2 regions of the Janthinobacterium sp. GW823-FHT03B06 genome follow, and region 1 is predicted to be linked to the other one. Evidence: riboswitches for the same ligand, from Rfam matches in the RefSeq annotation. Region 1 holds a riboswitch; the other holds the start of a gene.
What was found. Region 1 has a riboswitch for thiamine pyrophosphate ahead of AC1RBA_RS06955 (TonB-dependent siderophore receptor). Riboswitches for the same ligand answer to the same signal wherever they lie in the genome.
Positions count from the first base shown of each region.

Region 2: another riboswitch for thiamine pyrophosphate. It lies ahead of thiC (phosphomethylpyrimidine synthase ThiC); the one in region 1 lies ahead of AC1RBA_RS06955 (TonB-dependent siderophore receptor).

Region 1 covers NZ_JBXAJE010000002.1:218,525-234,212, forward strand. The annotation lists gene AC1RBA_RS06885 (RES family NAD+ phosphorylase) at 1-406, shown strand, start outside; gene AC1RBA_RS06890 (ArsC family reductase) at 545-901, shown strand; gene dapE (succinyl-diaminopimelate desuccinylase) at 950-2,086, shown strand; gene prmB (50S ribosomal protein L3 N(5)-glutamine methyltransferase) at 2,143-3,033, shown strand; gene AC1RBA_RS06905 (ATP-binding cassette domain-containing protein) at 3,172-5,166, shown strand; gene AC1RBA_RS06910 (chemotaxis protein CheW) at 5,208-5,708, opposite strand; gene arfB (alternative ribosome rescue aminoacyl-tRNA hydrolase ArfB) at 5,902-6,300, shown strand; gene AC1RBA_RS06920 (flagellar assembly protein A) at 6,304-8,163, opposite strand; gene AC1RBA_RS06925 (hypothetical protein) at 8,433-8,822, opposite strand; gene ompR (osmolarity response regulator transcription factor OmpR) at 9,086-9,787, shown strand; gene AC1RBA_RS06935 (sensor histidine kinase) at 9,801-11,159, shown strand; gene AC1RBA_RS06940 (Imm26 family immunity protein) at 11,310-11,789, opposite strand; gene AC1RBA_RS06945 (ferritin family protein) at 11,883-12,188, opposite strand; gene AC1RBA_RS06950 (iron-containing alcohol dehydrogenase) at 12,331-13,488, shown strand; TPP riboswitch at 13,556-13,653, shown strand; gene AC1RBA_RS06955 (TonB-dependent siderophore receptor) at 13,739-15,688, shown strand, end outside.
Region 2 covers NZ_JBXAJE010000009.1:110,888-126,575, reverse strand. The annotation lists gene AC1RBA_RS24515 (Crp/Fnr family transcriptional regulator) at 51-791, shown strand; gene AC1RBA_RS24510 (hybrid sensor histidine kinase/response regulator) at 887-2,746, shown strand; gene AC1RBA_RS24505 (response regulator) at 2,775-3,581, shown strand; gene AC1RBA_RS24500 (hypothetical protein) at 3,620-3,877, shown strand; TPP riboswitch at 3,986-4,101, shown strand; gene thiC (phosphomethylpyrimidine synthase ThiC) at 4,181-6,094, shown strand; gene thiS (sulfur carrier protein ThiS) at 6,115-6,318, shown strand; gene AC1RBA_RS24485 (thiazole synthase) at 6,476-7,270, shown strand; gene thiD (bifunctional hydroxymethylpyrimidine kinase/phosphomethylpyrimidine kinase) at 7,270-8,034, shown strand; gene thiE (thiamine phosphate synthase) at 8,044-8,667, shown strand; gene AC1RBA_RS24470 (ANTAR domain-containing response regulator) at 8,746-9,378, shown strand; gene AC1RBA_RS24465 (S-(hydroxymethyl)glutathione dehydrogenase/class III alcohol dehydrogenase) at 9,473-10,579, shown strand; gene AC1RBA_RS24460 (hypothetical protein) at 10,764-11,618, shown strand; gene AC1RBA_RS24455 (hypothetical protein) at 11,615-11,890, opposite strand; gene AC1RBA_RS24450 (UvrD-helicase domain-containing protein) at 12,000-14,309, shown strand; gene AC1RBA_RS24445 (BPSS1780 family membrane protein) at 14,628-15,419, opposite strand; gene AC1RBA_RS24440 (homoserine kinase) at 15,422-15,688, opposite strand, start outside.

The sequences.
Region 1 (15,688 bases):
CGTGGCGCTGGCTGAAACCCTGCTGCACGACCGCAAGCCCATCCGCAACCACTTCATCATCGGCCTGGCCGTGATACAGGCGCGCTTTGTCATACTGCTCACGGGAGAAGCACTCGTCCTGGCCGACTTGACGGGTGCCGCCCTCCGGAAGCTGGGCGGCCACGCGGGACTCGGCGGCACAGCGTCGTATCAAACGACCAAAGCCTGGTCGGCCGCCATCCATGCGCATCCGGATGAGGTCGATGGCATGCTCTACATGTCGCGCCACAAGAATGATGAAACGGCAGTGGTACTGTTCCACCGCGCCACGCCCAAGCTGGCGATGGCGTCCGCCACGCCGCTATCCGCGCACCGCGACTTCGGCCAGGTGGCCACGCAACTGGGCATTCGCAGCGCCTGGCCCTGAACCTGCCCGTAACATGCAACCGTGTTGCACTGCCGCATCGGCTGCGCATCGACTGTATAATGGCGGCTACCATCGCATTTTGACCTGGCGCAAGCGCCGCGATCAAGCGAACCGCATTCATTCCCCTTAGCCCTACCCATGACGACCATTACACTCTACGGTATCCCCAACTGCGATACCGTCAAAAAGGCCCGCACCTGGCTGGCCGCGCAGCAACTCGATTTCACCTTCCACGACTTCAAGAAGCAGGGCCTGGAACGCGCCACCGTCGAGGCGTGGCTGGCGCAATTGCCATGGGATGTGCTGGTCAACAAGAAAGGCACGACCTGGCGCGCCCTGTCCGACGAGCGCAAGGCGTCCACCGTCGATGCGGCCAGTGCCCTGGACCTGATGCTGGAAAACCCGTCCATCATCAAGCGCCCCGTGCTGGACAAGGATGGCCAGTTCAGCGTGGCGTTTTCGGATGCGCAGTACCAGACCCTTTTCTCGCTGTAACCATACTTAGTTGACCACCGGAACGATGTTGCCGGCACGACCTTACCCATGACCACCTCCAAAACCCTCGCCCTGACCGAAAAACTGATCGCCCTGTCCTCGGTCACGCCCGACGACAAGGGCTGCCAGCAGCACCTGATCGACCTCCTCACCCCGCTGGGCTTCGTCTGCGAGACGATCCAGTCGAACGACGTCACCAATCTGTGGGCACGCCGCGGCACGACGTCCCCCGTGTTCGTCTTTGCCGGCCACACGGACGTGGTGCCGACCGGCCCCGTCGAGCAATGGCGCTCGGAACCGTTCATTCCCACGCACCGCGACGGCAAGCTGTACGGCCGTGGCGCGGCCGACATGAAGACGTCGATCGCCGCCATGGTGGTGGCTTGTGAGGAATTCATTGCCGCCACGCCGGAGCATACTGGCTCGATCGCCTTTCTGATCACCAGCGACGAGGAAGGCCCGGCCACGGACGGCACCGTCATCGTCTGCGAGCAACTGAAGGCGCGCGGCGAGCAGATCGACTATTGCCTCGTGGGCGAGCCGACCTCGAGCGCGCAGCTGGGCGACATGATCAAGAACGGCCGCCGTGGTTCGCTGTCGGGCCGCTTGACCATCAAGGGCGTGCAAGGCCATATCGCCTACCCGCACCTGGCGAAAAACCCGATCCACGAAGCGGCGCAGGCGCTGGCCGACCTGGTCGAGGAAAAATGGGACGCGGGCAACGAGTATTACCTGCCGACCTCGTGGCAAATGTCGAATATCAACGCAGGCACGGGCGCCAACAATGTGATCCCGGGCGACATGGTGATCGACTTTAACTTCCGCTTTTCCACGGCCAGCACGGCCGAGGGCTTGCAGGAACGGGTCCACGCCATCCTCGACAAGCATGACTTGCAGTACGATTTGCAGTGGACCCTGAGCGGCCTGCCCTTCCTCACGCCGCGCGGCACCTTGAGCGATGCGCTGTCGTCGGCCATCCTCGAAGAAACGGGCCTCACGACGGAGCTGTCGACCACGGGCGGCACCTCGGATGGCCGGTTTATCGCGCAAATCTGCCCCCAAGTGATAGAATTCGGGCCGCCCAATGCCAGTATTCACAAGATCGACGAGCACATCGAACTGCGCCACATCGATCCCCTGAAGAATATTTACCGGCGCACGCTGGAGCATTTGCTGCCCGTCTGAACCAGAATACCGAGGCCCGTCACGGCGGGCCAGAACACCGTCTTTTCGAGAATGCCATGACCCCGAACCCGTTTTCCACGCCACGCGACCTGCTGCGCTACGCCGTTACCCGTTTTAATACCGCCAAGCTGTTTTTCGGCCACGGCAGCGCCGAAGCGTTCGACGAAGCGGCTTATCTGATCCTGCACACCTTGAAGTTGCCGCTCGACAAGCTCGAACCGTTTCTCGACGCCAAGCTGCTGCCGTCGGAAGTGGCCAGCGTGATGACGGTCATCGACCGCCGCAGCATCGACCGCGTGCCAGCCGCCTACATCACCAAGGAAGGCTGGCTGGGCACGTATAACTTCTACGTCGACGAGCGCGTGATCGTGCCCCGCTCCTTCATCGCCGAGCTGATCCCTGAATACTTCTCGCCGTGGGTGGCGGAACCGGAAGCCGTGGAAAACATCCTGGAACTGTGCACCGGTTCGGGCTGCCTGTCCATCATGATGGCCGACGCCTTTCCGAACGCCCAGGTCGACGCCGTGGACATTTCCGCCGACGCGCTGGCCGTGGCCAAGCGCAACGTCGACACGTACAAATTGCAAGACCGCGTGAACCTGATCGAATCAGACCTGTACACGAACGTGCCGGCCAAGAAATACGATTTGATCATCAGCAACCCGCCGTACGTGAATTCCGCGTCGATGGGCGCCCTGCCCCAGGAATACCTGGCCGAACCGCAAATCGCCCTCGACGGCGGCAGCGACGGCATGGACCTGGTGCGCAAGATCATCGCCGGCGCAGCCGAGCGCCTGACGGACGACGGCATCCTGATGATTGAAATCGGCAACGAACGCGCCTACGCGGAAGCGGCCTTCGGCGAGCTGGGCCTGACTTGGCTGACGACGAGCGCCGGCGACGACATGGTATTCCTGCTGACGGCCGAGCAGCTCAAGCTGGTTTGATCGACTTGGTAGGTCGGATTAGCGTAGCGTAATCCGACATGCCTGTGCGGCACCCGTCGGATTACGCCCTTCGGGCTAATCCGACCTACACGATGTTTTTACGGCGAGGGGTAAAGCCCAGCCTTTACAAAGAAAAAAATGATACGTTTCCTACAAGTAAGCCTGATGCGCGGCATCAAACCGTTGCTCGAACAAGTCGATGTCACCCTCAATCCGGGCGACAAGATCGGCCTGATCGGCGCCAATGGCGCGGGCAAATCGAGCCTGTTCGCCATGATGCGCGGCGAATTGCACCCTGACCAGGGCGAGATCGATTTCCCGGCCAAATGGCGCGTGGCTTACGTGGCGCAGGAAACGCCGCCGCTGGACCGTGCCGCGCTCGATTACGCCATCGACGGCGACGTGACCTTGCGCAAGCTGGAAGCGGAACTGGCGCGCCTGGAATCGGAACCGGCCACGTCGGAAAACGGCATCGCCATCGGCGAGATCTACAGCGCCATGGCCGATGCCGATGCATATACCGTGCAGTCGCGCGGCGAGCAATTGCTGCTGGGCCTGGGCTTTACCCTGGACCAGATGCAGCAGCCTGTCGCCAGTTTCTCCGGCGGCTGGCGCATGCGTCTGAACCTAGCGCAAGCGCTGATGTGCCCGTCCGACCTGCTGCTGCTCGATGAGCCGACCAACCACTTGGACCTGGACGCCATCATCTGGCTGGAAGACTGGCTCAAGCGCTACGCCGGCACCTTGCTGATCATTTCCCATGACCGCGACTTCCTCGATGAAGTGGTCAACGTCGTCGTGCATATCGACGAGCGCAAGCTGAAACGCTATTCGGGCAACTATTCGAGCTTCGAGCGCCAACGCGCAGCGCAGATGATCCTGGCCGCCGGCGCGCTGGAAAAGCAGCAGCGCAAGCGTGCCCATCTGGAATCGTTCGTGAACCGCTTCAAGGCGCAAGCCTCGAAAGCCCGCCAGGCGCAAAGCCGCATGAAGGCGCTGGCGAAGATGGAAGAACTGGCGCCGCTGCGCGCCGCCGCCGAATTCTCGTTCGAATTCCGCGAGCCTTTGAGCGCCCCGAACCCGCTGCTGGTGATGGAAGACGTCGATGCGGGCTACAAGATCGAAAACGAAGCGACGGGCGAGATCACGCACAAGACCATCGTCAACGGCATCAAGTTTTCGCTGCAGATCGGCCAGCGTATCGGCCTCCTGGGCCAGAACGGCGCCGGCAAATCGACGCTGATCAAGACCATCGCCGGCGAACTGATGCCATTGACGGGAGACGCCACCATGGGCAAGGGCCTCAACATCGGCTACTTCGCCCAGCACCAGGTGGAAATGCTGCGCCACGACGAATCGCCGCTGTGGCATCTGGCGAAGATCGCCCCGACCGTGCGCGAGCAGGAACTGCGCAACTTCCTGGGCGGCTTCAACTTCCCCGGCAACATGGTCACCGCGTCGATCGCGCCGTTCTCGGGCGGCGAAAAAGCCCGCCTGGCGCTGGCCCTGATCGTCTGGCAGCGGCCGAACCTGCTGCTGCTCGATGAACCGACCAACCACCTGGATCTGGAAACGCGCGAAGCGCTGACGGAAGCGTTGGCCCAGTTCGAAGGCACGCTGGTCGTCGTGTCCCATGATCGCCATTTGCTGCGCGCCACCACGGACGAATTCATCATCGTCGCCGACGGCAAGCTGCAGCCGTTCGACGGCGACCTGGACGACTACAAGGATTGGCTGTTCAAGACCAAGCTGGGCAAGGGTACCGATGTGCTGCCGGCCGCCGGCAAGGCCAACAAGACCGACTTCCCGGTAACGTCGTCCGTCCCTGCGCCGGCCGCCGCCCCTGCCGCGCCCGTGCGCGACAAGCGCCAGGAAGCGGAAGACCGCCAGAAGGCGGCCGCCCTGCGCAAGCCGATCGAAAACAAGATCAAGCGCCAGGAAGAGCAGATTGCCAAGCGCAACGCGCAAAAGGCGGAAACGGAAGAAAAGCTGGGCGAGCCGACCATCTACGACGCGGCCAACAAGGCCAAGCTGAAACAGTTGCTGGCCGACCAGACCTTCTTCACCAAGGACCTGGCGCAGCTGGAAGCGGAATGGCTGGACTTGCAGGATCAGCTGGAAAAACTCGGTTAATCAAGCAGCGACAAAAGACGACCTTCAGGTCGTCTTTTTTTTTAGGCCACCTGCATGGGACCGGGGCTGCGGATTGCCATCAGGCGGTCGATGTCGACGAGGATCAAGCGGCGTCCCGCCACCGTGGCCAGGCCCATCAGGTAATCGGCCTCCGCCTCGCCAAGGCCAGGCACGGCGGCGATGTCGGCGGGCGCCAGGCTGACGATATCGGTGACGCCGTCGACCACCATGCCCATCACGCCATTACTCAGCTGCAGGATGATCACGTCGGTGGCCGGGTCTGGCGCGCCGTGGGCGCTGCCGAACGCGGCACGCATATCCACTATGGGGATGATCACGCCGCGCGAGACGGCCACGCTGTGCAGCACTTCCCCTTCCGAAGAAAAACGGTCGAGCTCCTTGAGGGCACGCAATTCCCGCACGCAGCGGTAATCGAGGCCGTATTCCAGGCCGCCCAGCCGAAAGCTCAAGTACTGCGTCAGGGATTGCGCGGTGCCGCGTTCCGCCGTCGCTGCGGCGCCAGGCGTGGTCGTGGGCTGCATGGTGTTCCTTTCATCCGGTAAGCGCTGCCAGGATGCGCAGTGGCGCAACGTTGGCCCATGCTAACCAGCATCCCCGCCTCCAGCGTTGAGAAACATCAACTTTCCCGGAAGACATCATCGACTGGCCGCCCGCCCTTGCGCCGGCGCAGCCATCTTCCCTTACAATACCCACATCACTCCCTACAGGCAGGCCATGCAACACCTCGTCAACCCCGCTGAAGTTGAATTTTCCGCCATCCGCGCCCAGGGCCCGGGCGGGCAGAACGTCAACAAGGTGTCCAGCGCCATCCATCTGCGCTTCCCCATCGCCGCCTCGTCGCTGCCGGAAGCGTACAAGGAACGGCTGCTGGCCCTGCGCGACAGCCGCATCAGCAAGGATGGCGTACTGGTGCTCAAGGCGCAGCAGTCGCGCAGCCAGGAGCAGAACAAGGAAGAAGCCTTGCGCCGGCTGCAGGAAATCATCGACAGCGTCACGTTCCTGCCCGCCGTGCGGCGCGCCACCAAGCCCACGCGCAGCTCGCAGCGGCGCCGCCTCGACAGCAAGAGCACGCACAGCGTCCTCAAGCAGTCGCGCGGCAAGGTCACGGATTAAACGCTAGGGCGGTGGCGCATACGTCCACTCCAGGCTGCCCGTGCTGTCCGCGAACACGGCTTGCGTGGCCGGCGTGGCGCTGCGCAGCAAGGCCTTGATCTCTTTCGGCGGCCGGTCGTAGACCTTGGCCGGCCCGGGCGGCACGACCAGGGCGCGCACCGTCGTTTCTCCATCGACCAGGCCCAGGCTGCAGCGCGACTGGCCAGCCGTCGCCTGCCGCTCCTGGCGCAGCTGCGCCACCAAGGACAGCATTTGCGCCTGCAGAATTTCCGACTGCTTGACTTCCACGCGCAGCCGCGCCACTTCCTTCAGGACGGGAGCGATGCGCGCGGCCAGCTTGTCGTATTGCAGCTGTTGCGCCGGCTGCAGCTGCAATTCGCCGCGCCGCAGCTGGCCCGCCAGGGTCAGGTAGTTGCGCACTTCCGGCAACTGCGCGATGGCATCAATTTCCTGCTGGCGCTTGTGCTGCACCTGCTGGTACTGCGCGGCCTTGGCCAGACTCTCGGCGATCTGTTGCTCCAGGGCGCTCAAATCGGGCACGAGGGGAAATAGCAGCATTTCCACCTGCTTGCGCGGGCCAGCGCTGCCGATGCGGATGGTGCGCGCCGCCACGGCGCAGCCTTCGGCCAGTTCGATGACGACCTCGTCGGCGATGATCTCGCAATTGCTGGCGCTGTCGATCACCACGCGCGTGCCGGCGATGACACAGCTTTCGGCGCGCTTCACATGCACTTCGCCGCTGAGTGCCTGCAGCACGGAACCGGAAGCGACGCCCTCGACGCGCACGTCGCCGTGTTCATTGAACGCCGTGCCGCCCACCAGGTTGCGCTGCAACAAGATCAGTCCGCCATGCGAGTGCAAATGGCCATACACGTCGCCATGGATGGTGATGTCGCTGCCGTCGAGCTGACGCTGCTCCTGCACGTCGCCATATTCCTCGTAGGCGGCGCGCAGCTTCAGATTGCCCGTGGTGCGGCTGCTGACGCCTTCGCGGCTGACGATCTTGTTCTCGATGGAGATCTTGCCGCCCTCATCGACATTCACGTAACCAGCCTGGGTTGCCACGACGAAATCGCCATCGCTGAAATGTTCGACCGCCGTGCCCGGCCCCGCCACTGTGGCCAGGTCCAGCGCCAGCGGCGCGGGCGGCGGCAGGGCCTTGCCGGCCAGGTCATAGCCGGGCAAGCCGGGCGCACCTGGCAGCAGACGCAGCAGGCGCGCGTGTTTTTTGACTTGCGGAAAGCGGTTCTTGAAGCTGAGCAAATCGAGGCGGCCATCGGAGCGTTCGCGCGGCGCATCGTCGCGGTGGATGCCTTGCGACACCTCCACCAGTTGGGCGTCGCGCCCCGGCTGCGGCGGCAGCACCCGCGCCACCGTGATGCGCTCGGCCTTGCCGCTGGCGAGAACGGCGCGCACGGCCACACTATCGATGCCGTAGTGCACACCCTTGCACCACAGGTCAGCCACCAGCTCGTCAAACTCGCGGCGCACAGGCACCTGGCCATCGGCGTCAGGAAGCAATGCTTCAAAGTAAAACTCGGCGCTGTCGCCGTGGATCTTGACCTGTTTATACAGGGCGCGGCGCTGGGGTGAAAATGGCGACACGCGCACGGCGATGCGCAGCAAGGCGTCACCCTTGGGCGCGGCGCGGGGCGTGGGGGCATGGAACAGGGTCAGCAGGAACAAACCGTAATCGAGGCCAGCCAGCAACTGCCCCGACTGGAACAGCTGGTCGACGGCGGCGCGCAGCTGCGCCGGCGCCAGCGACAGGTCCAGGAACACGCCCCCGTCGCGCTGGACCAGGCCGTACGGCAGGCCGCCTGCGAGGGCCGCATCAGGAACGGGTGTGTCGTCGTCGCTCACCACTTGCCTCCCCCTGCAACACATTCAGAGAATTGTCTCAGTGCGCTACAACAATATCACGGGGCGTGGCGGTATGCCGGATTAGCATAATCCTGGCGCAACAAACAGGGGAATGAAAAATGGAGATGGATGTTTCAGGTAAAGTCACGACATCTGGCAAGACCGTAGCGAGCGGAAGTGAATTGTGGCCGAGAAGCGGAACTGTACTTTAGTACAGTGAGCATCGCAGGCCACAAGTCGCGACGCGCAGTAGGTATTGCCGGATGTCATCAACGACGCGGCGGATTCGAGTAAATATCCTGGCCCACTTCGTTGATCTGGCGGCGCAGGTCGCGGCGCTCGTCGGGCGTCATGCGGCCCGTGCGGCGTGAGGCGTCCGCGCCCTCGTTGGCGCGGCGCTGCTCTTCGGCGCGGGTGTCGAAACTGCGTGCGTCACGCTGTTCGCGCAGTCGCGTATCATTGCTATTGCTGCGCTGTACCTGTTCATACCGCTGGGCCTGCATTTGCTGCTGGTCGTCACGGCGTGGCGGCGGCTGGTTTTGCGCCAGCGCCAAGCTGGCGGCAAACACGGAACAAACGGCAAATGCGGACAGCACAGTCGTACGTGCGGCAATAGCTGCGCTGGGAGCGGCGTGAATTTTTTTAGTAAAGATATTCATTGAGTTCCTCTTCCGCGATGCCGTATAAACTAAAGCTGATTTCCACTGTGGCCCCAGTGTATGATGCTTTACACGGTGCAGTAAGAGTAATTGGGTAAAGTTTGTAACACTTTGTAATGGGTCGCCACAGCCCCTTGCCGACGCCGCGCGAGGCGTTACTATAGCAACTAATATAAGATAACACGACACCCTAAATGACCACAACCTCCACTACCGGCAGCAATACAACAACGCAATCGATCCATGGCCACCAGGCAAAAATCATGGTGGTCGATGACGATGTGCGCCTGCGCGACCTGCTGCGGCGCTACCTGACCGAACAGGGCTTCAATGTCTTCACGGCAGAGAGCGCGACGGCCATGAACAAGCTGTGGCTGCGCGAACGCTACGACCTGCTGGTGCTCGACCTGATGCTGCCGGGCGAAGACGGCCTGTCGATCTGCCGCCGCCTGCGCGGCGCGGGCGACCAGACGCCGATCATCATGCTGACGGCCAAGGGCGAGGACGTGGACCGCATCGTGGGCCTGGAAATGGGCGCCGACGACTACCTGCCGAAACCATTCAATCCGCGCGAACTGGTGGCCCGCATCGGCGCCGTGCTGCGCCGCAAGGGTCCCGATGAAATCCCGGGCGCGCCGTCGGAAACGCCGCAAACCTTCGAGTTCGGCGACTTCGTGCTGGACCTGGGCACGCGCACCTTGAAAAAGAACGGCGAAACGGTGCCGCTGACCACGGGCGAATTTTCCGTATTGAAAGTGTTTGCCCGCCATGCGCGCCAGCCGCTGTCGCGCGAAAAACTGATGGAACTGGCGCGCGGACGCGAATACGAAGTGTTCGACCGCAGCCTGGACGTGCAGATTTCGCGCCTGCGCAAACTGATCGAACCCGATCCGTCGAGCCCGCTCTTCATCCAGACCGTGTGGGGCCTCGGCTACGTCTTCATCCCGGACGGACAGCCGCGCTGATCGCTGGCGAGGCATGATGAAGCTTGTTCCCGATATCAGCCTGGCGCGGCTGAAAAGCGGCCTGTTCTGGCGCACCTTTTTGCTGCTCGGCACCTTGACCACGGTCAGCATGATCACCTGGATCGGCATGATTTCCGTCATCCAGCGCGAGCCGCAGGCGCAGCAGATTTCCGCCCAGATCATTTCCGTCGTCACCATCACGCATGCGGCACTGACGCACTCGGCGCCCGAGTTGCGCCGCGAGCTGCTGTTCGACCTCGTCAGCAACGAAGGCATCCGCATCTTCTCGCTGGAAGAGGACGACCGCATCGAGCCGCCGCCCGACAATTACCTGATGCCCGAGATCGAGGCGCTGGTGAAGGCCAAACTGGGCAAGGACACGCGCTTTTCCGCGCGCGTCAACGGCGTGGCCGGCTTCTGGGTCAGCTTCAAGATCGACGACGACGAATACTGGCTGATGCTGGACCGCGAGCGCCTGCGCGGCCTCACGGGCTTCCAGTGGCTGGGCTGGGCCAGCCTGGTATCGCTGCTGTCGCTGTTGGGCGCGGCCATCATTTCCAGCCTGATCAATCTGCCGCTGTCGCGTCTGACGGCGGCCGCGCGCGACATCGCCAAGGGCAAGCAGCCGGCGCCGCTGCCGGAAAAAGGGCCGATCGAAATCATCGAGGCGAACCGCAGCTTCAACCAGATGGTCGATGATCTGAAACAGGTGGAATCGGACCGCGCCGTGATTCTGGCCGGCATTTCGCACGACTTGCGCACGCCGCTGGCGCGCATGCAGCTGGAAGTGGAAATGGCCAACCTGTCGGACGAGGCGCGCGAAGGCATCCAGTCCGATATCGGGCAGATGGACGCCATCATCGGCCAGTTCCTCGACTACGCCAAGCCGACGGAAGCGTCGAGCTTTACCGACGTCGACCTCAGCGGTTTGCTCCACGATATGACGCGCGAAGCGATGCGCCTGTCGGACGTGAAGCTCAACGCCACTATCGCCGATGGCGCGCATGCGATGGGCAACCCCACCGACTTGCGCCGCGTGCTGAACAACCTGATCGAGAATGCGCGCCGCTATGGCAAGACGCCGGGCAGCGACGTGACGGAAATCGACATCGCCTGCCAGGTGCGCACCAGCCACGGCGCGAAAAAGGTCATCATCGAGGTACAGGACCACGGCACGGGCGTGCCGGCGGAAAAGATCGAGCAGCTGATGAAGCCGTTCACCCGCCTCGACACGGCGCGCGGACAAGCCAACGGCGCTGGCCTTGGCCTGGCCATCGTCGACCGCGTGCTGCTGCGCCACGGCGCCGAATTGCAGGTGCGCAACCGCGAAGGCGGCGGCCTGGCGTTTCAGATCAGCTTGCCGGCGGCATAAGCGGCGTAGGTCGGATTAGCGAGGCCTTGCCTCGCGTAATCCGACAACATTGTTGACCTGGGCCGCTGGTGGTGTCGGCTTACGCGCTTTGCGCTAAGCCGACCTACGCCGTCCGATGCAGGTTCCGGCACCAAGGCCGCCCGGCAGCCATCAAGCCGACGCCTGCTCCTGCGCCAACAATTTACTCATCAACAATTCCGTCGCCCCGTAGCCGTACAGGGAATCGCTTTCCATGCCCGGCGTGTCGAAGGGGATAGATTCCTCGCGGTTCAGCTTGGCAGGATCGGCGTCCGCATAGCTGGCGCGCCAGGCGCGCTGCAAGGATTCATTGCGGCGGATAAAGGCCGGCATGGGCCAGGCATCGCGCTCCCAGTGGAGGCTGTCGCCCAGCAGGGGCCAGCGTTCGTTGAGCAGGGCCATGTCGCCCGTGCGCAGGCGGCGCACGGCCTGTTCCGGCCGCAAGCCTTCCAGCTCTTCCAGTGTGGGCAAAGTGTCGCGCTTCGGCCCGAACATATACGCCAGCATGATGCGCCCGGCAGGCGCCCTGCGCGCCACCACGCCGACGGCATAACCGCCGCCCGGCAGGGGCACGGCAAACCAGCTGCCTTCTCGGTATGGTAATGATTTCATTTCTGCAGACTCCCCCAAAATCGTGTTCGGGGCACAGTCTACGCGAAGCAAAGGTTAAATGGCGCATGGTACACCACAACAACAAACCAATAGTTACAATATTTTCTCGTCATAGTGATACTGGGCAACAATTGGCCCCGCCTTGAACAGCGCTTCCTTCATGGCCGTATCGAGGCGCGCGTCGCGGCGGCGCATCCATTCGAGCAGCATGGCCGCTTCCTTGCGGCTCGTGTCGCCCGCATGCGCCAGCACGCGGCGCAGTTCCGGGTCCGTGCACGCCTCGAAGCGCTGGCTGTTCAAGTCCAGCGCCTGCAGCGCGGCGATGGTGGCGCCGATGGCGCGGTGCATGTCGAGCGCGGTGGCCGGCAAGCCGGATTCTTCCAGTGGGACGGTGGTCATGCGCATTCCTTTTCGCGTGGTGGTGACATCGGCTGCATTCTCCACCGCGCCGACGAAAAGCTCAAGCGTCCACAACACGATTTCACCCGTTCGGCCATAATCATGCCTCAGCAACAGCCTACACCTCGGCAGCGGGAGCCCCATGTTCAATTTCGATTTTTACAATCCGACGCAAATCCTCTTCGGCCAGGGCCAGATCGCCGCCATCGCCGGCCTGATCCCGCCGCAGGCCCGAGTGCTCATGACGTATGGCGGCGGCAGCATCAAGCAGAACGGCGTCTACGATGAAGTCAAGGCGGCACTGGCCGGCCACACGGTACTGGAATTTGCCGGCATCGAACCCAATCCCAGCTATGAAACCCTGATGCAGGCCGTGGCCATGGTGAAAAGCGAGCGCATCGATTTCCTGCTGGCCGTCGGCGGCGGCTCCGTGGTCGATGGCACCAAGTTCATCGCCGCCGCCGCCCTGCATGAAGGCGAGGCATGGGACATCCTGGCCAAAGGCGGCAAGATCGTCGAGGCCGCCCTGCCCTTCGGCACGGTGCTCACCTTGCCGGCCACGGGTTCCGAAATGAATGGCTCGGCCGTGATCACGCGCAAGGCCACGCAGGAAAAGCGCTCGTTCATGAGCCGCAAGGTGTATCCGAAATTCTCCGTGCTGGACCCGTCGAAAACGTTCACCTTGCCGCTGCGCCAGGTGGGCAACGGTGTCGTCGACGCGTTTGCGCATGTGATGGAACAGTACCTGACCTACCCCGTGAACGCGTCCGTGCAAGACCGCTTCGCGGAAGGGATTTTATTGACCCTGATCGAGGAAGGCCCGAAAGCCCTGTCGCACCCGGACGACTACGACGTACGCGCCAACGTGATGTGGAGCGCCACCCTGGCCTTGAACGGCCTGATCGGCGTAGGCGTGCCGCAGGACTGGTCCACGCACGCCATCGGCCACGAATTGACGGCCCTGTACGAGCTCGACCATGCGCAGACCCTGGCCATCATCCTGCCCAGCATGCTGCGCGTGCGCAAGCAGGCCAAGCGCGCCAAGCTGCTGCAATACGCGGCCCGCGTGTGGGGCCTCGATGGCGGCGACGAGGACGGCCGCATCGAGGCGGCCATCGCGCGCACGGAATTCTTCTTCCGCCACATGGGCGTCAAGACGCGCCTGGCCGACTACGGTCTGAACCACGCGAGCGTGGACGCCGTCGTGTCCGCCCTGGAAGCGCACGGCATGACGACGCTGGGCGAACAGCGCGAAGTGACGCCCGCCGTCAGCCGCAAGGTGCTCGAACTCAGTTTGTAGATTCGCGTCACAGTGTTGTAAAACGGTCAGCCGGGTGGGACAGCTGGCCGTGCTTCATGCTAAGCTGTCATTTCGCTAGGGGTCCTGGAGCAGTCATCCGGGTGAGAGATACCCTTCGTACCTGATCTGGATAATGCCAGCGAAGGAAAGCGCAAAGTACCTCCCTCCTTTGATAGCTCCTGCGTTGGCGCCAGCCGAACAAGCAGCCTGCCGTGCTCTTTCCCGAGACGGCTTGAACCACGAGCACTCTATGTCCACACCGAATTTATCCGTTTCTGTATTGACCCTGGCCATCCTGCACGCGTTTGCCGCGCCTGCCCTGGCCGCAAATGACGCCGTCGAAGCCGCCGAGCCGCAGGCCCAGAATATGGCCGAAGTCGTCGTCACGGCCAGCAAGGCGCCGGCCGCCAAGCGCGCCTCCGTGGGCGGTTTCAGCGACGCGCCGCTGCTGCAGACGCCCGCGTCCGTCACCGTCATTTCGCAGAAAGACATGCAGGACTTGCAAATTCGCAACCTCAGCGATGCCGTCAAGCTCGACGCCAGCATCAACGATGCCTACAACGCCGTCGGCTATGCGGAACAGTTCACGATCCGCGGTTTCAAGCTCGACAACAATTCCAGCTACCGCAAGGATGGCGTGGCCATTCCTGGCGACACGCAAATTCCGCTGGAAAACAAGGAACGCATCGAAGTGCTGAAAGGCCTGGCCGGCTTGCAGGCGGGCGTGGCCGCGCCGGGCGGCGTGATCGACTTCATCGTCAAGCGCCCCACCGCCGCGCCGCTGCGCACGGTCACCGTGGAAGCGCGTGAGCGGGGCACCCTGTACGGCGCCATCGACCTGGGCGGCCGCCTGGAAGACACGCGCTTCGGCTACCGCGTCAACGTGGCGGCCGAGCGTCTGCGCTCCTACATCAAGGGCGCGGACGGCAACCGCAAGTTCATTTCCGGCGCCTTCGACTGGCAAATCTCGCCGCAAGCGCTGCTGCAGCTCGACGCCGACTACCAGGACAAGGCGCAGGCGACGGCGCCCGGCTTCCAGCTGCTGAATAACACGACCTTGCCGACCGGCATCAGCGCCGACGCCATGCTCAACCTGCAGCCGTGGACGCGCCCCGTGGAAACCGTCACCAGCAATATCGGCCTGCGCTTCCAGTACGCGTTCAATGACGACTGGCGCGCCACCCTGTCGGCCAACCAGCACTCGTTCAAGCGCGACGACTACACGGCCTTCCCGTATGGCTGCAGCGGACAGGACCTGTACCCCGGCTTCTGCGGCAATGGCGATTACGACGTGTACGACTACCGCAGCCTGGGCGAGACGAAAAAACCGCTGAGCGCGCAAGCCATGATCCAGGGCAAGTTCGCCACCGGCTCCCTGCGCCATGAACTCACGGCCGGCGTCTCGACCTTCCGCCGCAAGGACCGTGCCGGCCTGTATGTGTACGACTGGGTCGGCGTGAGCAACATCTACCAGCCGCAGATCGTCGGCACGTCGCCCGGCGTCACGGGTCCCGTGCGCCTGGTGCGCAAGGATACGGAAAACTCCGTCTTCGTGCAGGATATCGTCAGCCTGGCGCCGAACTGGAAACTGCATGGCGGCTTGCGCCATATCAATGTCGATGGCTACCAGTACGTGCTGAAGGCCGACACGGAAATCCGCGCCAAGCACGATTTCCTGCTGCCGAATGTATCGCTCGTCTACACCCCGCTCGACAATGTGTCCGTGTATGCGGCCTATTCGCAGGGCATGGAACATGGCGGCACGGCCGACCGCAAGGCGATGAATGCCAATGAAGAACTGTCACCGAGCCGCTCGAAGCAGATCGAACTCGGCGCCAAGATGGATGTGACGCCGGACTTCATGCTGGCGGCCAGCCTGTTCCAGATCCGCAAAGGCCTGGAATTCCAGAACACGGCCGGCTACTTCGTGCGCGAAGGCCAGGCCCAGCACCGCGGCCTGGAATTGTCGGCCCAGGGCAAGGCAAGCGCCAACCTGAGCCTGGGCGCTTCCGTGACGGCCCTGAACAGCCAGCAGTCAGGCACGGGCAATGCCGACCTCGACGGCAAGCGTGTACCCAACGTGCCCGCCTTCAAGGCGGCCGTGCATGCGGACTACGCCGTGCAACAGGTGGCGGGCTTGAGCGTGAACGGCAGCTGGGAATATGCGGGCAAAAAAGCGTTTGAGTACAACAACACGACC
Region 2 (15,688 bases), on a different contig from region 1:
GTCTTTCACTTCTCTCCCTAGCTGACGACTGGAAACCAGGAAAACTGCCCATGTCGAGTCCGCATGCCCAGCTGCACAACCCGAATCAAAACCATTTACTCGCCGCCATGCTCGACGCCGATTTCGCGCGCCTGGCTCCCCATCTGGAGCAAGTCTCCATGCTGCTGGGCGATGTGATCTACGACTCGGGCGACAAGCTGCAGTATGTATACTTCCCCACCACGGCCATCGTTTCCATCCATTACCTGCTGGAAAACGGCGGCTCGTCCGAGATCGCCGGCGTCGGCAACGAGGGCATCGTGGGCGTGTCGCTGTTCATGGGCGGCAACTCGACACCGAGCCGCGCCGTCGTGCAGACAGGCGGCGTCGGCTACCGGCTCAAGGCCCACCTGCTGATGGAAGAGTTCGACCGCGCCGGCCCCGTCATGCGTTTGCTGCTGCGTTATACGCAAGCGCTGATCACGCAAATGTCGCAAACGGCCGTGTGCAACCGCCACCATACGGTGGAGCAGCAGCTGTGCCGCTGGCTGCTGCTGACCATGGACCGCCTGCCGAACCGCGAGCTGACCATGACGCAGGAACTCATCGCCAACATGCTGGGCGTGCGCCGCGAAGGCGTCACGGAAGCGGCGGGGCGATTGCAGACGCGCGGCTTCATCAGCTACCGGCGTGGCCATATCTCCGTGCTGGACCGCGCCGGCCTCGAAGGCCATGTGTGCGAATGCTATGGCGTCGTGAAGAAGGAATTCACGCGCCTGCTGTCGGACGTGCGCCAGCGCCAAGGCCGCTAAACGCCGCATTTCCCTCTCTTTTATTATTGTCCTAGCCCAGGCTACCTATGTACTCAGTTGAAAATCACCCTACTCGCGCCCCTTCGCGCTGGCCCATGACATTGGCATTCTCGTTCAGCGCCATCGTATTGGTGGTCATCGGCGTGCTGGCCTGGCGCGCGCCGCCTTTTGATGCGGCGATCCTGATCGAGGCCCTGGTATGCCTGCTGTTGCTGATGCTGGTGGCGCTGTACCGGCGCACGGTGTCGGCCAGCCTGCCGCGCCAGCTGCTCAAGGCGGGCGCCTTGCAGGATGCGATTTTCAACAGCGCCAATTTCTCGTGCATCGCCACCGATGCGCAGGGCGTGATCCAGATCTTCAACGTGGGCGCCGAACGCATGCTCGGCTACGCAGCCAGCGACGTGGTCGACAAACTGACGCCGGCCGGTATTTCCGACGCGCAAGAAATCGTCACCCGCGCCGCCGCCCTCAGCGCCGAGCTCGACACCGTCATCACGCCGGGCGTGGAAGCGCTCGTGTTCAAGGCCACGCGCGGCATCGAAGACATCTATGAGCTGACCCACATCCGCAAGGATGGCAGCCGCTTCCCCGCCATCGTCTCCGTGACGGCCTTGCGCGACGCGCAGAGCAAGGTCATCGGCTATCTGCTGATCGGCACCGACAACACGGTGCGCAAGCAGGTCGAGGCGGAACAGGCGCTGCTGGACCAGCGCCTGCGCGAACAGCAGGCGTACACGCGCTCGCTGGTCGAGACCAATAATGCCGAGTTGAAAAAGGCGCGACTGGTGGCGGAAAAGGCCAACCGCGCCAAGTCCGAATTCCTGTCGAGCATGAGCCATGAATTGCGCACGCCCTTGAATGCCGTGCTGGGCTTTGCCCAGCTCATGGCGTCCGACGTGCCGCCGCCCAGCCCGCCGCAGCAGCGTTCGATCGAGCAAATCCTCAAGGGCGGCTGGTACCTGTTGCGCTTGATTAATGAAATTCTCGACCTGGCCATGATCGAATCGGGCAAGGTCACCCTGTCCCAGGAAGCGATGTCGCTGCTCGACGTGCTGCAGGATTGCCAGGCCATGATCGCGCCGCAGGCGGAAAAGCGCGGCATCCGCATGCATTTCCCCCGCTGCGGCAAGGCGTTCTATGTGCATGCGGACCGCACGCGCGTGAAACAGGTGATGATCAACCTGCTGTCGAACGCCATCAAGTACAACCAGGGCGGCGGCGCCGTCACCGTCGAATGCAGCCGGCATGGCGAGCGCGTGCGCGTGAGCGTGCGCGACAGCGGCGCCGGCCTCGACGCGGCCCAGGTGGCGCAGCTGTTCCAGCCGTTTAATCGCCTGGGACAGGAAAACAGCACGGAAGAGGGCACGGGCATCGGCCTGGTCGTCACCAAGCAACTGGTCGAATTGATGGGCGGCACCATCGGCGTCGACAGCACCGTCGGCGTGGGCACCACGTTCTGGTTCGAGCTGGCCGCCAGCAGCGCACCGGAACTGGTGCTGGGCGACGGCGATGCGCTGCCGCAGGTGCAGGAACCGCAGGAAAGCCAGCGCACTTTGCTGTACGTGGAAGACAATCCCGCCAACCTGGCGCTGGTCGAGCAATTGATCGCCCGCCGCAGCGACTTGAAACTGCTGACGGCCATCGATGCGCATCTGGGCATCGACCTGGCGCGCACCTACCAGCCCGACGTGATCTTGATGGATATCAACCTGCCCGGCATCAGCGGCTATGGCGCGCTGCATATCCTGCATGATGATCCCCTCACCAGCCACATCCCCGTCATGGCCTTGTCGGCCAATGCCGTGCCGCGCGACATCGAGAAAGGCTTGCAAGCGGGCTTCTTCCGCTATCTCACCAAGCCGATCAAGGTGGTCGAATTCATGGATGCGCTCGATGTAGCCCTGCACCATGCAGCCGCGCACGGCCTGGCCGACGACACTCACGCAATACGCTAATTCAGCAATCAATTTTAGGAATACCGCCATGCTTCAAGCCACCGAGATCCTGAACGCCAGCATCCTCATCGTCGATGACCAGGAGGCCAACGTCATGCTGCTCGAACAGGTGCTGCGCAATGCCGGCTACACGCGCATCACGTCCACCATGGACCCGCAAGCCGTGCGCGCGCTGCATCAGCAGCACCGCTACGACCTGATCCTGCTCGACTTGCAGATGCCGGAAATGGATGGCTTCGAAGTCATGGAAGGCTTGCGCGACCTCGAGGCGGGCAGCTACCTGCCCGTGCTGGTGATCACGGCCCAGCCCGGCCACAAGCTGCGCGCCCTGCAAGCGGGCGCCAAGGATTTCGTCAGCAAGCCCTTCGACCTGGTGGAAGTCAAGACGCGCATCCACAACATGCTGGAAGTGCGCTTGCTGTACCAGAAGCTGGCCGAATACAACAAGTCGCTGGAACAGATGGTGGAAGACCGCACGGCGGAGCTGCGCGAAAGCGAAGCGCGCTTTCAGCGTTTCACGGAACTGTCGTCCGACTGGTACTGGGAACAGGATGCGCAGGGCAATTTGACGCGCTTTTCCGGCCCCGTGGCCGAGATGCTGGGCATCGGCAGCGAGGAAGAGCCGCAGCGCTGGAATGCCGCCGAGCGCGCCTTGCTCGACGCAAAAATTGCCGCGCGCGAACCGTTTCTCGACTTCATCTACAGCCGCGCCAACCTCGACGGCAGCACGCAGTACCTGCAGGTCAGCGGCGAACCGATGTTCGACAATGGCAGCCGCTTCATCGGCTACCGCGGCATCGGCCTCGATGTCACGGAGCGCTTGCGGGGAGCGTGATTTATACTTGGTGTTATTGATATTGACCAGGAAAAATCATGACTGACAAATCACCACCGCAATACTGGTTCCCCGCCAAGACCTATGGCTGGGGCTGGGGCTTGCCCATCACCTGGCAGGGCTGGCTGGTGTTCCTGGCCGCGCTGGCGCTGTTCGCCTGCGGCGCCTTCCTGTTCCCGCCGCAAACCATGCTCGTCGGCTACATCGTGTATGAAGTGGCCATCGTCGCCGTGCTCATTTTCATCTGCCAGCTGAAGGGCGAACCGACCGCCTGGCGCTGGGGCAAGAAGAAATAATCGTGACGCCATCTGCTGCATTGCAGCAGATGCGCAAAGACGACACCTGCAAGAAATCATCTGGCCACGCGGCGCGAACCGCGTATAATTGGCTCGCTGCCGCAAGGCGGCAAACGCTAGGGGTCCTGCCTTTCGCTGTGGAAACACAGTGCAAGCGCGGGTGAGAAATACCCTCCGAACCTGATCTGGATAATGCCAGCGAAGGGAAGCTTTAGGATGAACGCACCCCGCCTTTCCGCGTGCGTAATTCCGAACCTCCTTAGCTGGCTCCAGGCTTAAAAATAGTCTAGCCAAGGAGCCAAAATGAACGCCAACCCGAAATTCCTCTCCGCCACCGCCACGGTCGACGAAGCCGCCATCGCGCCGCTGCCCAATTCGCGCAAGATCTACGTGCAGGGCAGCCGCCCCGACATCCGCGTACCCATGCGCGAGATCAGCCAGTCCGACACGGAAGCATCGTTCGGCGGCGAAAAGAATCCGCCGATCTACGTCTACGATACCTCCGGCCCGTACACGGACCCGGACGTGCGGATCGACATCCGCTCGGGCCTCGATACGCCGCGCCTGCCATGGATCATGGAGCGGGCCGATACGGAAGAGTTGCCCGGCCCCACTTCCGACTACGGCATCGCCCGCCTGGCGGACCCGAAGCTGGCCGAGCTGCGTTTCAATCTGCACCGCAAGCCGCGCCGCGCCATTGCCGGCAAGAATGTTACACAGATGCATTACGCGCGCCAGGGCATCATCACGCCGGAAATGGAATTCGTCGCCATCCGCGAAAACATGCGCCGCCAGGAATATCTGCGTGAACTGAAAGCTTCCGGCCCCATGGGCGAGCGCCTGGCCGACCTGATGGGCCGCCAGCACCCGGGCCAGTCCTTCGGCGCCAGCATCCCGGCCGAGATCACGCCGGAATTCGTGCGCGAGGAAATCGCCCGCGGCCGCGCCATCATTCCCGCCAACATCAACCACCCGGAAGTCGAGCCGATGATCATCGGCCGCAATTTCCTCGTGAAAATCAACGCCAACATCGGCAATTCCGCCGTCACCTCGTCGATCGGCGAGGAAGTGGAAAAGATGACCTGGGCCATCCGCTGGGGCGGCGATAACGTGATGGACTTGTCTACCGGCAAGCATATCCACGAAACGCGCGAATGGATCGTGCGCAACAGCCCCGTGCCCATCGGCACCGTGCCCATTTACCAGGCCTTAGAAAAGGTCAACGGCAAGGCCGAGGATCTGACGTGGGAAATCTTCCGCGACACTTTGATCGAGCAGGCCGAGCAGGGCGTCGACTACTTCACCATCCACGCGGGCGTGCTGCTGCGCTACGTTCCGATGACGGCCAAGCGCCTGACGGGCATCGTTTCGCGCGGCGGCTCCATCATGGCCAAATGGTGCCTGGCGCACCACCAGGAATCGTTCCTGTACACGCATTTCGAAGAAATCTGCGAAATCATGAAGGCGTATGACGTGTCGTTCTCGCTGGGCGACGGCTTGCGTCCCGGTTCCATCTACGACGCCAACGACGAGGCGCAGCTGGGCGAATTGAAGACCCTGGGCGAGCTGACGCAGGTTGCCTGGAAGCACGACGTGCAAGTGATGATCGAGGGCCCGGGCCACGTGCCCATGCAACTCATTAAAGAAAACATGGACTTGCAGTTGGAGCAGTGCGGCGAAGCGCCGTTCTACACCCTGGGGCCGCTGACGACGGACATCGCGCCCGGCTACGACCACATCACTTCGGGCATCGGCGCGGCCATGATCGGCTGGTATGGCACGGCCATGCTGTGCTACGTGACGCCGAAGGAACACCTGGGCTTGCCCAACAAGGCGGACGTCAAGGACGGCATCATCACGTACAAGATCGCGGCGCATGCGGCCGACCTGGCGAAAGGCCATCCGGGCGCGCAGATCCGCGACAACGCGCTGTCGAAAGCCCGCTTCGAATTCCGCTGGGACGACCAGTTCAACATCGGCCTGGACCCGGACAAGGCGCGCGAATTCCACGATGAAACCTTGCCCAAGGATTCAGCCAAGGTGGCGCATTTCTGCTCCATGTGCGGCCCCCATTTCTGTTCGATGAAGATCACGCAGGAAGTGCGCGAATACGCGGCCGGTATGGGCATCGCGGAAGACAAGGCGCTCCAGCAGGGCATGGAAATCAAGGCCATCGAGTTCATCAAGAACGGCGCCGAGCTGTACCGCAAGGTCTGAAGGAGAGCGTGATGCCTGCATTGATATCCATCACGCTCAACGGCGCACCGCACCAGGTGCCGCCGGGGCAGACACTCGATCAATTGATTGCCGCGCTGTCGCTGGAAAACCAGGCGCTGGCGCTGGCCGTCAACCGCAACGTCGTGCCGCGCAAGGCGTGGCCAGGACAGGTCTTGCAAACGCAAGACCAAGTGGAAATTGTACGCGCCATTGGCGGTGGCTGAAAACGTCCAAGCAAACCTACTGCGCGTCGTGCTTTGCGGCCTGTGATGCTCACCGGCTCGGCGCCCCCGTGCTCTAGCACGGTTGCGCGTCTCGGCCACAAATCATCGCCGCTCGCTACGGTTTTCTTCGGACGTTTAAAAACTTAAGGAAAAGCACATGAATACCGCAACACATGACGACCTGCTGACCATCGCAGGCAAGCAATACCAATCGCGCTTGCTGGTGGGCAGCGGCAAGTACAAGGACTTGCCGCAGACGCGCGAAGCGACGGATGCGGCCGAGGCGCAGATCATCACGGTGGCGATCCGCCGCGTGAATATCGGGCAAGACCCGAACGCGCCCAGCCTGCTCGACTTCGTGCCGCCGGACCAGTACACGATACTCCCGAACACGGCCGGCTGCTACAACGCGAAAGACGCCGTCTACACCCTGCAGCTGGCGCGCGAACTGCTGGGCGGGCGCAACCTGGTCAAGCTCGAGGTGCTGGGCGATGAAAAGACCCTGTTCCCGCACATGCCGGAAACGTTGATTGCGGCCGAAGCGCTGGTCAAAGATGGTTTTGACGTGATGGTCTACTGCAGCGATGACCCCATCCAGGCGAAGATTCTGGAAGAGATCGGCTGCGTGGCCGTCATGCCGCTGGCCTCGCTGATCGGCTCGGGCATGGGCATCCTGAACCCGTGGAATTTGTCGCTCATCATCGACCAGGCGAAAGTGCCCGTGCTCGTCGATGCGGGCGTGGGCACGGCGTCGGATGCGGCCATTGCCATGGAACTCGGTTGCGATGGCGTGCTGATGAACACGGCCATTGCCGGCGCGCGCGATCCCGTGCGCATGGCGCGTGCCATGAAGCTGGCCGTGCGGGCCGGGCGCGAAGCGTTTCTGGCGGGACGCATGCCCCGCAAATTTGCCGCTTCCCCATCGTCGCCGATGGCGGGCCGCCTGACGTGATGGTGCCGATGCACCGCACCGTGCTCGTGTTTGCCGGCGCCGACCCGTCCGGCGGCGCCGGCATCGCCGCCGATATTGTCGCGATTGCGGCGCAGGGCGCGCATGCCTTGCCCGTGATCACGGCGCTGACGGTGCAGGACAACGACAGGGTCTTCGGCGTGCAGCCGGTGGCGCCGGAATGGCTGCGCCGGCAGGCGCTGGCGCTGATCGACAAGATGGTAATCAGCGCCGTGAAAATCGGCATCCCGGGCAGCGCCGCGAATGCGGCCGTCATCGCGCAGCTGATCGCGCAATTGCGCCAAAGCCGGCCGGACTTGCCCGTGGTGCTCGATCCCGTGCTGGCCAGCGGCCATGGCGACGTGCTCAGCCGGGATGATGCCGTGCTGGCGCTGGCACCCTTGTTGCCGGTGACTACCGTGATCGTACCGAACGGGCCCGAAGCGCTGGCCCTCGGTGGCGAAGCAGCGTTGCGCGCACAAGGCTGTGGCCACGTGCTGGTGACGGGCGGCCACGGCGAGGGCCAGACGATCATCAACCGCTGGTTTGACGCCGCTGGCGCGGAGCGCGAATGGTGCTGGCCGCGCCTGCCCGGAGAATTTCACGGCAGCGGCTGCACCCTGGCCTCGGCCATCGCGGCGCGCCTGGCGCTGGGACAGGCATTGCCTGAAGCGCTGGATCTGGCGCAAAGCTATTGCCATGCGGCCCTGGCCGGCGCGTATGCGATTGCGCCAGGTCAGCTTATGCCGCAACGATTCATTCAATAAGGAAACATCATGCGTGGACTGTATCTGGTTACCCCGAATTGGGACGACACCGACCGCCTGCTCGACGTGAGCGAGCAAGCCTTGCAGGAAGGCGTGGCCCTGCTGCAATACCGCCACAAGAGCGCCGAGGCGCAGCAGCGGCGCGAGCAGGCGGGCGCCTTGCTGGCCCTGGCCCGCAAGTATGGCGTGCCCTTTATCATCAACGATTTTATCGAACTGTGCGAAGAGCTCGACGCCGATGGCGTGCACGTGGGCGGCCTGGACGCGTCCGTGGCGCAGGTGCGCGCCCGCCTGGGCAAGGACAAGATCGTCGGCGCTTCCTGCTATGGCGACATGGCCCTGGCAAGGACGGCCGAGGCCGGCGGCGCCAGCTACGTGGCCTTCGGCGGCTTTTATCCTTCGCTGGTGAAAAAGTATCCGGTGACCACGCCCCTGGACATCGTGCTGCAGGCGAAACGCGAGATCGCCTTGCCCTGCGTGGTGATCGGCGGCATGACGCCGGAGAACGCGGCGCCGCTGGTGGCGCGCGGCGCCGACATGGTGGCGGCCATCAGCAGCGTCTTTAACAATGCATACGAGGCGGACGATGTGAATATTGCGGTGCAGCAATTCAATCAATTATTCGCGGCATGAGCATGGACATACGGGGCTGATTTGGGGCAATAATCGGCATATAATAAGAACATCATTCATTACCGAGGTTCCCCACCCATGAGTCAGCCAGCCGCCGCGAAACGCCTTATCCTGATCGTTGACGATGACCAGCTCCTGTTGGAATTCCTCGGCGAAGTCCTGCGCCATGCCGGCTACGAGACGGCCCTGGCCAATTCGGCCGAAGTGGCGCTGCAGCTGGTCGCCCAGCGCGAGCCGGACCTGGCTTTGCTCGACATCCACATGCCGGGCATGTCCGGCCTGGAACTGGCCAAGCGCCTGCATGGCGAGACGGGCGTGCCGTTCATGTTCCTGTCCGGCAGCGGTGACAGCGAATCGGGCAAGCAGGCAGCCGCCTATGGCGCCGTCGGCTACGTGGTCAAACCCGTCGACGAAGGCCGCTTGATGCCGGCGTTCGAAGCGGGCCTGGCCCGTGCCGATGAAATCCGCCAGTTGCGTCGCACCGAGCTGAACCTGAACGCGGCCCTGGCCGCCGGCCGCGAAACGAGCCTGGCCGTGGGTTTGCTGATGGGCAAGTTCCAGACGGACCGCAACACGGCGTTCGAAGTGCTGCGCGACCACGCCCGCTCCAGCCGCCGCAAGATCAATGAAATCGCCAGCCAGCTGCTGCTGGCCGAGGAAACCTTGAACGGCTTGCACGGCGCATTTTTGAACCGGGCAAAGACCAAGTAAGCGTATCCTCTCGCGCCCGCATGCCTGCCTTGCTATGATGTGGCGATACGGCGCGCTGGCGCGCCTGGTTCAACCATACACAGCAAGGACATACATGAAAACCAAAGCAGCGATTGCCTGGAAGGCGGGCGCCCCGCTGACCATCGAAGAAGTCGACCTGGCCGGCCCGCGCGAGGGCGAAGTACTGGTCGAGATCAAGGCCACGGGCATTTGCCACACCGATTACTACACCCTGTCGGGCGCCGACCCTGAAGGCATCTTCCCGTCCATCCTCGGCCATGAAGGCGCCGGCATCGTCGTCGACGTGGGCCCGGGCGTGAAAAGCCTGAAGAAGGATGACCACGTCATCCCCCTGTACACGCCGGAATGCCGCCAGTGCAAATTCTGCCTGTCGCAAAAGACCAACCTGTGCCAGTCGATCCGCTCGACCCAGGGCCGCGGCCTGATGCCGGACGCGACCTCGCGCTTCTCCATCGACGGCAAGCCCATCTTCCACTACATGGGCACCTCCACCTTTTCGAACTACATCGTCGTGCCGGAAATCGCGCTCGCAAAAATCCGCGAAGACGCACCGTTCGACAAGGTCTGCTACATCGGCTGCGGCGTCACCACCGGCGTGGGCGCCGTGCTGTTTACGGCCAAGGTCGAGGCGGGCGCGAATGTCGTCGTGTTCGGCCTGGGCGGCATCGGCCTGAACGTGATCCAGGCGGCGAAGATGGTCGGCGCCGATAAAATCATCGGCGTGGACATCAACCCGGCGCGCCAGGACATCGCGCGCAAGTTCGGCATGACGCATTTTGTCAACGCCAACGAAGTGGAAAACGTCGTCGACACCATCGTGCAGCTGACGGACGGCGGCGCCGACTACAGTTTTGAATGCATCGGCAACACCACCACCATGCGCCAGTCGCTCGAGTGCTGCCACAAGGGCTGGGGCCAGTCCATCATCATCGGCGTGGCGGCGGCCGGCCAGGAAATTTCCACGCGTCCATTCCAGCTGGTGACGGGGCGCGTGTGGAAAGGCTCCGCTTTCGGCGGCGCGCGCGGCCGCACGGACGTGCCGAAGATCGTCGACTGGTACATGGAAGGCAAGCTCAATATCGACGACTTGATCACGCACCGTCTGAAGCTCGACGACATCAACCAGGGTTTCGACCTGATGAAGAGCGGCGAATCGATCCGCTCCGTCGTGCTGTACTAATACATTACGCCGTACCACGGCGTTTTTGCGGAGGCTGCGGCCTCCGTTTTTTTTGCCCCGCGTGCCATCCATCGTCCGTGTCTGCCATCCAGGCAGGTCTTTTTGCAGCCTGTCGCACCGCGCTGGAGCCGTGCGCCATCCGCCGCTACAGTCGATGCTCCACTACTTTTGCGACGAGGCAGCCATGTCCACTTCCCACCGTTTGATCCTCAGTCTGGCCGGTATTGTGCTTGGCGGCAGCGCGCTGGCCGTGCAGCCGCCGCAGCCGCCCGCGCCACCGGCCGCACCGGCCGCGCCGAGCAAGCAGATCAATATTTCCATGGGCAGCGGCGATGGCTATGCGCTCGTCGACAGCAGCGAGGATAGCGTCACCATGGCCGGCACCGATGTCGACGGCCAGCAGATCAAGCAGCTGCAGCGTTCGCTCAAGGGACAGTTCCTGTGGTTCCGCGACCAGGGCAAGGGCTATGTGACGCAGGATGCCACGCTGCTGGCCCGCGTGCGCGACGCCTGGAAGCCGTCGCAAGATATGGGCTTTCAGATGAGCGGCCTGGGCAAGCAGATGAGCGAACATGGCAAGGCGATGGGCGAACTGGGCAGCAAGATGGGCGCCCATGGCGCGGCGCAGGCGAACGTCGGCGCGCGCGATGTGGCGCAACTGCAGGCGCTGGGCCGCCAGCAGCAGGAACTGGGCCGCAAGATGGGCGAGGCGGCACGCCGCCAGGCGCAGGCCACCACGGAGACGGCGCGCCGCGCGGCCGGACGCGAGGTGGAACGCCTGCAGCAGCAGATGGAAGATGCGCAGGACGCCATGGAAGAGGTCAACGACCGCATTGCCACCGCGCAAGAACGCGAGGCGGACAAGGTGGATGTGCTGTCGCGCCAGATGGATCAGCGCGGCAAGCCGATGGAAACCCTGGGCAAGCAGATGGAAGCGCTGGGACGCCAGCAGGAAAAAGCCACGAAGGCAGCCGACAAGGCCACGCGCCAGGTGATTGCCCAGGCGCTCAGCGAAGGCAAGGCCAAGCCGGTGCGCTAGACTTGGTTCCAGCTGGCGGCCACGGCCCGGTATTGCGCCGGCAGCTGCGCCCTGGCCTCGTCTTCGCTCGCATACACCTCATCCTGCAGCGTATCCCAGCGAGCGTCGCAGCTGAAACGGTAGACGCGCGCCTCGCCCGCATACTGGCACACGGCCAGGCCGTGGATGGCGATGGGGGCGGTGCCGGCTTCACTGGCGACGTGGCCGAAGGGCAAGTCGGACCAGGCCCAGGCCAGTACGCGGGCGCCGTCGAGGTGGGTGGGTGGTGTCATGGGGATACAGGCCGTTGTGTCGGGATGCCGATTGTAGCGCGCGTGGGTAAAATGGCGCGACCGCTGGACAAATGCACAGTATTTTTAGCCATGCCGGTATAATCACGGGATGCAAAATCTTCTTCACAACCTCAATCCCGAACAATTGGCTGCCGTCACCCTGCCGGCCCAGCATGCGCTGATCCTGGCCGGCGCCGGTTCGGGCAAGACCCGCGTGCTGACCACCCGCATCGCGTGGCTGATCCAGACCCAGCAGGTATCGCCGCCCGGCATCCTGGCCGTGACCTTTACGAATAAAGCCGCCAAGGAAATGCTCACGCGCCTGTCGGCCATGCTGCCGATCAACACGCGCGGCATGTGGATCGGCACCTTCCACGGCCTGTGCAACCGCTTGCTGCGCACGCATTACCGCGATGCGGCCTTGCCGCAAACGTTCCAGATCCTCGATTCCCAGGATCAGCTATCCGTGATCAAGCGCTTGTTGAAGGCGAACAACATTGATGATGAGAAATTCCCGCCGAAGACGGTGATGTATTTCATTAACAATGCCAAGGACCAGGGTTTGCGCGCCACGGACGTGGAAGCGTATGACGCGCACGAGCGCAAGATGGTCGAGCTTTACCAGTTGTACGACGACCAGTGCCAGCGCGAAGGCGTCGTCGATTTTGCGGAACTGTTGCTGCGCACGTATGAGTTGCTGAGCCGCAACCAACCGTTGCGCGAGCATTACCAGGCGCGTTTCCGCCACATTTTGGTGGACGAGTTCCAGGATACGAACAACCTGCAATACAACTGGTTGAAATTGCTGGCCGGCCACGGCAGCCGCGATGGCGGCGCCCTGTTTGCCGTCGGCGACGATGACCAGAGCATCTACGCGTTCCGCGGCGCGAATGTCGGCAACATGAGCGCCTTCGAGCACGAGTTCCAGGTGAAGAACTTGATCAAGCTGGAGCAGAACTACCGCTCGCACGGCCACATCCTCGACAGCGCCAACGTGTTGATCGCGAACAATAGCAAGCGCCTGGGCAAGAATTTGCGCACGGACGCGGGCCATGGCGAGCAGGTGCGTGTGTATGAAGCCAGTTCCGATTTGCAGGAAGCGCAGTGGATCATCGAAGAGGCGAAAAGCCTGATCGCCGATGGCGCCTCGCGCAGCGAAATCGCCATTCTGTACCGTTCGAACGCGCAGTCGCGCGTGATCGAACATGCGCTGTTCTCGGCCGCGATTCCATACCACGTGTATGGCGGCCAGCGTTACTTCCAGCGCGCCGAGGTCAAGCACGCAATTGCCTATTTGCAATTGATGGATAATCCGCACAATGATTCCGCTTTCTTGCGCGTGGTCAACTTCCCCACGCGCGGCATCGGCATGCGCTCGATCGAGCAATTGCAGGCCGCGTCGGAACAGTACGGCATTTCGCTGTACGCATCCGTGCCGTATGTGGCGGGCAAGGCGGGCAGCGTGCTGGCCGGTTTCGTCAAACTGATCGAAGGCGTGCGCTTCGAAACGCAGCAATTATCTCTGCCGGAAATGGTCAGAGTCGTGCTGGAAGCGAGTACCTTGCTGCAACACTATCAGAATGAAAAGGAAGGCGCCGACCGCATCGAGAATCTGGAGCAGATGGTCAGCGCGGCCAGCCAGTTCATTTCCGAGGAAGGTTTTGGACAGGGCGCACCGGCCCACCTGGGCCCAGCAGCCCAGGCGCAGTCGGGCGCGCCCGTCGTCAACCAGGATGGCATCGAGATACTCGACGCGGACGCGCCGCTGCCGGCCGTGATGTCGCCGCTCTCCGCCTTCCTCTCGCACGCGTCGCTGGAAGCGGGCGACAACCAGGCGCAGGCGGGCCAGGATGCGCTGCAGATGATGACGGTACATTCGGCCAAGGGCCTGGAATTCGACAATGTGTTCATTACGGGCCTGGAAGAGGGCCTGTTCCCGCACGAAAGCAGTTCGAAGGAAGACAACGGCGTGGAAGAGGAACGCCGGCTGATGTACGTGGCCATCACGCGCGCGCGCAAGCGGTTGTACATGAGTTTTTCGCAGACGCGCATGCTGCACGGCCAGACGCGCTACAACATGAAGTCGCGCTTCTTCGACGAGTTGCCGGAAGAGTCCTTGAAATGGCTGTCGCCGAAGGTGCAGGCCAACTGGTTCGGCAACCGCAAGTCGGCCTGGGACGAGGCGCCCAAGGTGGCCAGCCTGGGTTCGGACAATGCGATTGCGCAAAAGATCGCGCAAAAAGCCACGGGCGGCGGCTGGCGCATCGGCGAATCGGTGGCGCACGCCAAGTTCGGCGAAGGCGTGATCGTCAATATCGAAGGCGGCGGCGGCAATGCGCGCGCGCAGATCAACTTCGGACAGCACGGCATGAAGGTGCTGGACCTGGGGATTGCCAAGCTGGAACGTCTGGGACGGTGATGTGGCACGCGGGATGGCTGACGATGGCGTCGGATTACGCCTTCGGCTAATCCGACCTACGCCAGGAACGGTGATCTGGTCTGGCGCGTAGGTCGGATTAGCGCAGCGTAATCCGACATCATTGTTGGCCTCGCAGCGTCGGATTACGCGGCGTGCCGCCGCTAATCCGACCTACGCTGTGGCATTGCAAGGCATTCGAGAGCGCGTAGGTCGGATTAGCGTAGCGTAATCCGACATCATTGTTGGCGTTGCAAGGCATTCGATATATAAAAAAGGGGCAGCCTGCGCAAGCTGCCCCTTTTTACATCTGGCCGGTGATCACTCTCCGGTCTTGTCCAGCGACACCGTCTTGCTCTCATCGACGGGCAGGCCGAAGATTTGCCGGTAGGCGGCGTAGAACGAGCAATGCATGATGATGGTGAGTATCATCGACAGGGGCATCATCAGCTGCATCATCAGCGGCGTGCGGCCAAAGATGACGGCCAGCAACTGGCTGGTGACGACGCTGATGGCGAACCAGGTGGCGGCGAAGACGATGAAGGCCGACAGCGAACGCCAGACGGCGAAAAAGCTGAAGAACAGCGCCTTGCCCAGGCTGACTTGTTTCCAGTAGATCAGCGGCGCGGCAAAGCAGAAGGCCATGGCGGCGGGCACGTACAGCACGATGGCCAGCAGGATGCCCAGACCCAGGCGCGAGTCGGGGATGGCGGCGCGTGCCGCTTCTTCCGTCAGTTGCCCCGTGACCAGTTTCCACAGCAAGCCGTCGTCCACCAGGGTCGAGGCGCCGATGGCGACGATGGCCATCAGGATGTACAGCACGCCCAGGCCGAACAGGGAAGGAAACGCGGGTTTGCGGAAGCCCGAAATCAACAGGCTGGGCAGGACGCGCTTGCCCTGGTCGATATTCAGGCAGCCTTGCACGAAGGCGACGGAAAACACGGGCACCAGGATGACGGGCAGCAATTGGCCGAGCACGGGCACGATGCTGACGGCCAGCATGCAGAACATATAGCCGAGAAACAGCATCGACATGCCGCCAGGTTGCTTGCGAAACAGGGCGAATCCCTGTTTCACCCATTGCCAACCTGTACTTGCAGGTAATTTTTCCATGTTTAAAACAGTTCCGGAGCAGGTGTGGCGATACGTTCGCGCAGAATGCGTTCGAAATGCGTGGGATCGTGCGGTGTCAGCATTTCCGCTTCGCGCGGCTGGTAATAATCGTACAGGCGCGACAGCCAGAAACGCAGCGCGGCGGCGCGCAGCATCGGTTGCCATGCCGTTTGTTCTTCGTGCGTAAACGGACGCACGGCCTGGTAGGCGTCGAGCAGGGCGCGCACGCGCACCGTGTCGAGCACGCCCGTGGCCAGGTCCACGCACCA